DNA from 2 places in the Pseudomonas spartinae genome. Region 1 is predicted to be linked to the other one. Evidence: riboswitches for the same ligand, from Rfam matches in the RefSeq annotation. Region 1 holds a riboswitch; the other holds the start of a gene.
The links. Region 1 has a riboswitch for cobalamin ahead of ACN8M7_RS21660 (TonB-dependent receptor domain-containing protein). Riboswitches for the same ligand answer to the same signal wherever they lie in the genome.

Region 1 (4,358 bases):
CGCCCGTTGACGCCGCTGCTCGACAGCGCCAACACGCCGGACGAACTGCGCCGCCTGGCCGAAGCGGACCTGGAAACCCTCGCTGACGAACTGCGCCAATACCTGCTCTACAGCGTTGGCCAGAGCGGCGGGCACTTCGGTGCCGGCCTCGGCGTGATCGAGCTGACCATCGCCCTGCACTACGTCTTCGACACCCCCGATGACCGCCTGGTGTGGGACGTCGGCCATCAGGCCTACCCGCACAAGATCCTCACCGGCCGCCGTGAGCGCATGGGCAGCCTGCGCCAGAAGGACGGCCTGGCCGCCTTCCCACGGCGCGGCGAGAGCGAGTACGACACCTTCGGCGTCGGCCACTCCAGCACCAGCATCAGCGCGGCACTGGGCATGGCCATCGCCGCCCGTCTGAAGGGCGAGAAGCGCAAGAGCGTAGCGGTGATCGGCGACGGCGCACTGACCGCCGGCATGGCCTTCGAGGCGCTCAACCACGCCACCGATGTCGGCGCCAACATGCTGGTGATCCTCAACGACAACGACATGTCGATCTCCAAGAATGTCGGCGGCCTGTCCAACTACCTGGCCAAGATCATCTCCAGCCGCACCTACGCCAGCATGCGCGAGGGCAGCAAGAAGATCCTCTCGCGCCTGCCCGGCGCCTGGGAAATCGCGCGCAAGGTCGAGGAACACGCCAAGGGCATGCTGGTGCCCGGCACCCTGTTCGAGGAACTGGGCTGGAACTACGTCGGCCCCATCGACGGCCACGACCTGCCCACGCTGCTGGCCACCCTGCGCAATATGCGCGACCTCGATGGCCCGCAGTTCCTGCATGTGGTGACCAAGAAGGGCAAGGGCTTCGCCCCGGCCGAGGCCGACCCCATCGGCTATCACGCCATCACCAAGCTGGAACCGGTGACCCCGGTCGCCGCGCCGAAGAAGCCAAGCGGCCCGAAATACTCCAACGTGTTCGGCCAGTGGCTATGCGACATGGCCGCCGCCGACAACCGCCTGGTCGGCATCACCCCGGCGATGAAGGAAGGCTCCGATCTGGTGGCCTTCAGCGAGCGCTTTCCCGATCGTTACTTCGACGTGGCGATTGCCGAGCAGCACGCCGTAACCCTGGCCGCCGGCATGGCCTGCGAAGGCGCCAAGCCAGTGGTAGCGATCTACTCCACCTTCCTCCAGCGCGCCTATGACCAACTGATTCACGACGTGGCCGTGCAGCACCTCGACGTGCTGTTCGCCATCGACCGCGCCGGCCTGGTCGGCGAAGACGGCCCGACCCACGCCGGCAGCTTCGACCTCTCCTACCTGCGCTGCATCCCCGGCATGCTGGTGATGACCCCGAGCGACGAGAACGAGCTGCGCCGCATGCTCACCACCGGCCACCTGTTCGACGGCCCGGCCGCCGTGCGCTACCCGCGCGGCACCGGCCCCAACGCGCCGCTCGATGCTGGCCTGGCGCCGCTGGAGATCGGCAAGGCAGTGGTGCGCCGCCAAGGCAAGGGCGTCGCCCTGCTGGCCTTCGGCGTGCAACTGGCCGAAGCCCTGCGCGTCGGTGAAACCCTGGACGCCACGGTGGTCGACATGCGCTTCGTCAAACCACTGGACGAAGCCCTGCTGCGCGAACTGGCAAGCAGCCACGCGCTGCTGGTGACCATCGAGGAAAACAGCATCATGGGCGGCGCCGGCAGTGCGGTCAGCGAATTCTTCGCCGCCGAGAACCGCCAGGTAGCGATGCTGCACCTGGGTCTGCCGGACTACTACGTCGAACACGCCAAGCCGAGCCAGATGCTCGCCGAATGCGGCCTGGACGACGCCGGTATCGAACGCGCCGTACGTGAGCGCCTCGCCCTCCTGCAGGCCTGAGCATGAAGCCCGCTCATCGCTAAATGAGCGGCGCTTGCTTGTGATTCATATGCGCGCGCACTAAGGTGCGCGCCATTCATGTTCCGCCAGGGTGCGCTGCGCAAGCGGCGTTAAACGGGAAGTCGGTGCGATGCCGACGCTGCCCCCGCAACGGTAATCGATGGCAAGCGCTGAGCTTGCGCCGCGTCCAACAGCCACTGGGCCCAGCCTGGGAAGGCGGACGCGGGTCGACAGCCCGGAGACCGGCCAAGGCGGTGCGACTGGTGTTGCGGAGGGCGACACGGTCAAGCGCTGCCCTGCCTGCGCTTGCGTCTACCCTCCTCGAACGTCTGCCGACCGTTGAGGAAAGAGAATGAAACTGTCCCGTCTGGCTCTGGCCATCGCCGTCATGCCTGGTCTTTCGCTGGCCGCCGAGCCCTATGTCGCCGAGCCGCTGATCGTCACCTCCGGACGCCTGGCCGAACCGCAAGCGCAGACCACTGCGGCCACGACCGTGTTCGAGCGGGACGATATCGAGCGTCTGCAGGTCAGCAGCGTCGCCGAGTTGCTGGAGCGTGTGCCAGGTCTCAGCATCGTCCGCACCGGTGGTGCTGGCAGCCAGACGGGCGTTTTCCTGCGCGGTACCAGCACAGCACAAACCCTGGTGCTGGTCGACGGCCAACGTATCGCGGCGGCCTCCAGTGGCACCAGCAGCCTGGAGTTCCTTGCCCCGGAGCAGATCGAGCGTATCGAGGTAGTACGTGGAGCGCGTTCGGCACTCTATGGTTCGGACGCCATTGGCGGCGTGATTCAGATATTCACCCGCCAGGCCGATGGCCAGGGCCTCAAGCCTTACGCGCGCCTGGCGGCTGGCAGTGACAGCACCTACCAGCGCAGCCTCGGTCTCTCCGGCGGCGACGAGCGCACCCGTTTTCATCTGGGCGCAGCCCTGGACGAGACCGCCGGCATCGACGCCACTCGAGACGGTTTCGGCGCCAATGGCGACGACGATGCCTACCGCAACCGCTCGCTCAGCCTGAATCTGTCGCACCGATTCAATGACGATCTGCAGGTCGGGCTCAGTGCTCTCGATCAGCGTGGCCAGGTGGAGTACGACGATGTCTTTACCGGCCTGCTGCCGACAACGGACTTCCAGGTCAGCAGCCTTTCCGGGTTCATCGACGGCCGCCTCAACGAGCGCTGGAGCAGCCGCCTGGAAATGGGTCACAGCAAAGACCAGCGCGACACGGGTGATGACTCACCGGCAGCGCCAGACTATTCATTCTTTACGTACACCACCTATCGCGACTCGGCGAGCTGGGTGAATACCCTGACCCTCACCGACCACCAGCAAATTCTGACTGGCGCCGACTGGTATGAGGATCGCCTGCAAAGCAGCGCGGACTTCGCGGAGGATTCACGCTGGAACCGTGCGGCCTTCGTGCAACACCGTTACACCGGCGACACCTTCTCGACCGAGCTGGGATTGCGCCACGACGATAACCAGCAGTTCGGCAGCGAAAACACCTGGAACGCGGCACTGACCCTACCTCTTAACAGTGCCAACGACCTGATTCTGTCGTACAGCGAAGGTTTCCGAGCGCCGACCTTCAACGATCTCTACGATCAGTGGTACGGCAACCCCGACCTCGCGCCGGAACGCTCCAAGAGCTACGAGCTGCAATGGCGCAGCCGCTACAGCAACACAGGATCGTTGCAGGCTTCCGTGTATCGAACTGATATCGAGGACGCCATCGTCCTGGATCAGAACTTCATTCCACAGAACGTCCAGACAGCCCGGATTCATGGCTTCGAAGCTGCCGTACAGCAGGAACTGTTCGGTTGGCAGAGCAGTCTCGCTCTAGCCCTGACCGACCCGCGTGACCGCGCCAACGGCCATACCCTGCAACGCCGCGCCAAACGCACGTTGAACCTGGACCTCGACCGCCGCTTTGGCGATGTGTCGGTGGGCGCAGGCTGGCGTGCAATCAGTGGCCGCTACGACGATGCCGACAACGAGATCGAAATGAGCGGCTACGGTCTGCTAAGCCTGCGCGCCGCCTGGCAGGCCAATGAGGAACTGGGGCTGAGCCTGAAGCTGGATAATCTGCTGGACAAGGATTACGCAGAAGCGACCTACAGCACAGCCAATGGCCGTTTCGGCTACAACAGCGCCGGGCGTACCGCGCTTTTCGCCGTAACCTGGACGCCGCAACTCTGACCTTGGCGCGTACGGCGCATCCTACGACCGCTGTAGGGCGCCCCGGGCGCGTCGCCTGAGAAGGGCTACCGTGCCCCCGCCATCCGCTCGCAGAGCTTCTGGATGGCCCCGAGCATCTGCCGGCTGGGCCGCTCCAGGCCCTTGTCCGGCACAGCCCAGACCTGTCCCAAGCGCACGGCATGCACCTGCGGCCAGGCTTGCCAGGCGCTCAGTTCGGCATTGCTGCCACCCAGAATCACGTCCGGGTCACGCGCCAGCACCGCCTCCACGCTGACCTGCGGCGCCGGTTGCGGCA
Region 2 (4,358 bases), on a different contig from region 1:
AAGACATGCGCTTCACGCCCGTCCATCAGCGCCACCGCCAGCAGTTCGGCGCAATCGCGGATACCTTCGACCTTGAGCCGCATGAATTCATCCGAACGCTCGCCCAGGGCTTCGGCGGTGCGTACCCGCTCGGCCTCCACCAGCGCATGGGCCGCCTCGCGCAACGGCCGATCGCTGATACGCAGGAAACGCCAGGGCTGCATCAGACCGACGCTGGGCGCGTGGTGCGCCGCTTCGAGCAGGCGCGCCAGCACCTCGGGCGGCACCTGACCACCGGCGAAGTGGCGCATGTCACGGCGCTCGGCGATGACGCGGTACACCGCGGCGCGCTCCTCAAGACTGAAAGCGTGGTCGGTCACGGACGCAACAGCGCAGCGGCTGCCTCCGGGTTGGACGGCAAGTAGAAGTGGATATAGCTGGCGGTGAGTCGACCCAGGCGGTACACCGCCTCGGCCACTGGTTTGCCATTCGGGCAGCGGCCGAGCGCCAGTGGCTGCAATGGACTTTCCAGCCGCGAGTGGTGGTAACTGTGGCCGCGCAGCTCACCCTCCGGCAACGTCACCTCCTGCAGGGCCAGAGCCGTCAGGCGGGCCTGCAATGCCGCGCTGCCGCTGAGCAGACCGAGCATGCGCCCACTGGCGCCCTGTTTGTCACGCAGCTCATCGAGCAAGTAGAGCATGCCGCCACATTCGGCGAGCAGCGGCTTGCCGGCCCGGTGATGGGCACGAATCGCGTCAGCCATGGCCTGATTGCCCTCCAGCTCGGACAGGTACAGCTCGGGATAACCGCCCGGCAGATAAAGGCTGTCCACGTCAGGCAACGTGCGGTCGCTCAGTGGCGAGAAGAAATGCAGCTCGGCCCCGAGTGCGTGCAGCAGGTCGAGGTTGGCCTGATAAAGAAAGGCGAACGCCGCGTCACGCGCCACGCCGATACGAACTCCGGCCAGCAGCTCAGGTGGCGGCTCAATCACCGGCGCGGCAAAACTCACTGCCGGCGGCAGATCAACGTCGGCGGTAGCTGCCAGCGCATCGGCAGCGGCATCCAGGCGCGCGTCCAGATCAGCCAGCTCGTCTGCCTGCACCAGGCCCAGGTGACGACTGGGCAGTTCCACCGCAGCGCTACGCGGCAAGGCGCCGAACCAGCGAATGCTGGGCGGCAATGCATCGCGTAGGATGTCGCCATGACGGGTGCTGGCCACGCGGTTACCGAGCACGCCGGCAAAAGGCAGGTCTGGCTGGAAGGTGGCCAGGCCATGGGCCAGCGCACCGAAGGTCTGCGCCATTGCTGCGCCATCGATCACCGCCAGCACCGGCACGCCGAAACGACGCGCCAGATCGGCCGCCGAGGGTTTGCCATCGAACAGCCCCATCACCCCTTCGATGAGAATCAGATCGGCCTCGCCTGCGGCCTGCCACAACAATCGACGGCTCTCGCCCTCACCGACCATGGCCAGATCGAGCTGGTACACCGGCGCGCCACTGGCACGGGCATGGATCATCGGATCGAGAAAATCCGGACCGCACTTGAATACCCGCACTCGCCGCCCCTGGCGCGTATGCAGGCGCGCCAGGGCGGCAGTCACGGTGGTCTTGCCCTGGCCGGAGGCCGGGGCGGCAATCAACAGTGCCGGGCAGTGACGTGCAGCCATCAGAATTCGACGCCCTTCTGAGCCTTAACCCCGGACTTGAAGGCATGTTTGACCAGGCTCATCTCGGTGACCGTATCGGCCGCCTCGATCATCCCCGGCAAGGCGCCACGGCCCGTCACCACCACATGCTGCAGCAGCGGCCGGGCCTCGATATCGGCCAGCACCGCGTCCAGTTCGAGGTAGCCATGCTTGAGGGCGATGTTCAGCTCGTCCAGCACGACCAGGCCGACGGACTCGTCGCTGAGCAGGCGCTGGGCCACAGCCCAGGCTTCCTGCGCCTTGGCGATATCCCGCTGACGATCCTGGGTTTCCCAGGTAAAGCCCTCGCCCATGACGTGGTAGCTGACCTCTTCGGGAAAGCGCCTGAAGAAGGTTTCCTCACCGGTGCTGGCAGCGCCCTTGATGAACTGCACCACGCCGACCCGGAGGCCATGACCGAGGGCGCGCGCGACCATGCCGAAGGCGCTGCTGCTCTTGCCCTTGCCATTACCGCTGTGCACCAGCAGCAGGCCGTATTCGTCCTGAGCCTGGGCGATCTTCTCGTCGATCAGGGCTTTCTTGCGCTGCATGCGCGCCTTGTGGCGGGCATCGCGTTCGCTGGACTCGTTCATGCTGTGCTCCTGTACATCAGGCACCCGCGTCTGCTGTTGGTTAAACAGCATGAGCGGCGATGAGAAAGCAGGTCGCGATGATCCGCACGTTCTCACCCAGGCGCCAATGGCTGGTCAGGCGAGCGGAAGACAGGAAACACCCACACCCCGGGAAACCGGAGCGTCGGCCGGACAACGCCCTCCGCGATGCCGTGAAATTGCGACAGGCCGGTCTCCGGGCTCGTGAGTGAACCCAAAGGCTCGACACCGCGCCTTCCCGTGCAGAGCACAGTGGCGTTGCAGACTGCGTGAGCGGTGTTTGACTCACCTACCGTTGCGGGGGCAGCGCCGGCATTCGGACCGGCTTCCCTGTTTCACCCCTCATGCGCGCTTGACGGCAACTCGGGGCACCTGAAGCAAGGCGCGCAGGGTAGAGGCTGGCAGCCCTGCGCGTCAACGCCGAGACCGCTCAATGCCTGGGCGTGAAGCCCGCCGGTTTGGTGGCCAGCCACTCGACGAAGGTACGCAGACGCTCATCACCCAGCAGCGCGTCGCGGCTGTTATAGGTCAGCGCCAGCTCCTTTTCGCTGAACAACCGGTGAATCTGGTTATGGCAGGCGCGACAGACCCAGAGCGTGGCCGTGATCCGCGCGTGGCGAGCGAAGCGTTTCTGCACGTAGGCCTTGTCGTGCAGTGCTTTGGGAATCAAATGATGACGCGTCAGCGCAACCGGCCGTGCGCACAGCTCGCAAGCCTCGGGCTGAGGCGGCAGGCGAATGGGCTCGGCCATGGCTGGTCAGGGATTGCGGGCAAGCTCGGGCGTGATCACACGCTTGGCATCGAGGTAGACACGCTGCCAGTAGACGTTGTCGAGACTGTCCAGACGCACCGTACCGCCCGTGGACGGCGCATGTACGAAACGCCCCTCGCCGACGTAGATACCGGCGTGACTGACAGCGCGCCCGCCATTGGTGGCGAAGAACACCAGATCACCGCTTTGCAGCGCATCGCGGCGAACGTCCGGAGTGCGCATCGCACTCAGCTCGCGGGTCGAGCGCGGTAGGCGGATACCCGCAGCATCGCGGTATACATAGCCGATCAGACCACTGCAGTCGAAGCCACCCTCTGGCGTGTTACCGCCATAGCGATAAGGCGTGCCGACCAACCCCAGCGCGCGAAACAACACATCATCAGTACCGCCCTGATAGGCGGAAGAAGACACCGGAGGAATATAGGTCGGCTGAGGAGAAGGTGCGCGGCTGCTACAGGCACTCAGCAGCAGCACGAGAGAAATGAGGGCAACACGGGTCGTGACGGGCATAAGCGAGGCGATCCAGAGCCTGAGTGCGCTCTACTCTGCCGATTCACGACGAACGGCGCAACCCTTGGGTTACGCCGTGACCCATCAGTTGTGGCGCTTGGCGGCGACCTGCTCTTCCACCGGAGCCAGTGCCAGGACGCGCTTGGCCTGCAGGTAACTGCGGTTCCAGTAGCTGTCGTCCAGGCTGTCGATACGCACACCACCGCTGCGGCTGCTGCTGGAGTGGATGAACTGGTCATCGCCCAGGTAGATGCCGGCATGGCTGACGCGACCACGGCCACGGTCGTTGAACAGAATCAGATCACCCGGCTCCAGATCGGCGCGCGCCACCTTGGGCGCGGCCAGCTTGATCAACTCACGGGTCGAACGCGGCAGTTCGAGACCAACTTCCTTGCGGAACAGGTAACCCACGAAACCGCTGCAATCGAAACCGGACTGCACCGAAGTGCCGCCATAGCGATAACGCGTACCGATCAGCGAACGCCCGAGGTCGAGCAGACTGTCAGCCAACTGCGGCATTTCGTAGGGTTTGTCGTCGGTCAGCGCGGCGATTTCATCGTCGGCAGGCTCAGGCTCGACCTGCTGGGAGAGCGGACGAGCAACTGGCTCGACCGCGGCTTCGCCGATCTGCGGTTGCGGCGCGTGGCCGGCGCAGGCAGCGAGAAAGGCTGTGAGTGCAAGAGGCACGAGGGGTGCGAAGCGTCTTAGCATGGGCACGACCGTGTCGATTGAATTTACAAGCTGGCGAATATGCCCGCTATAAGGCTCATTTGCAAATTCTATCGTTATAAATGTGACC

Region 2: it holds a riboswitch for cobalamin, as region 1 does, so the genes downstream of both, cobO (cob(I)yrinic acid a,c-diamide adenosyltransferase) here and ACN8M7_RS21660 (TonB-dependent receptor domain-containing protein) in region 1, are expected to answer to the same signal.

The regions. Positions count from the first base shown of each region.
Region 1 covers NZ_CBDAMB010000012.1:54,920-59,277, forward strand. Annotated here, with positions in the region: gene dxs (1-deoxy-D-xylulose-5-phosphate synthase) at 1-1,863, shown strand, start outside; cobalamin riboswitch at 1,936-2,128, shown strand; gene ACN8M7_RS21660 (TonB-dependent receptor domain-containing protein) at 2,216-4,063, shown strand; gene ACN8M7_RS21665 (cobalamin-binding protein) at 4,129-4,358, opposite strand, start outside.
Region 2 covers NZ_CBDAMB010000006.1:42,862-47,219, forward strand. Annotated here, with positions in the region: gene bluB (5,6-dimethylbenzimidazole synthase) at 1-359, opposite strand, end outside; gene ACN8M7_RS14460 (cobyrinic acid a,c-diamide synthase CobB) at 356-1,648, opposite strand; gene cobO (cob(I)yrinic acid a,c-diamide adenosyltransferase) at 1,648-2,259, opposite strand; cobalamin riboswitch at 2,448-2,668, opposite strand; gene ACN8M7_RS14470 (hypothetical protein) at 2,708-3,028, opposite strand; gene ACN8M7_RS14475 (NlpC/P60 family protein) at 3,035-3,559, opposite strand; gene ACN8M7_RS14480 (C40 family peptidase) at 3,644-4,270, opposite strand.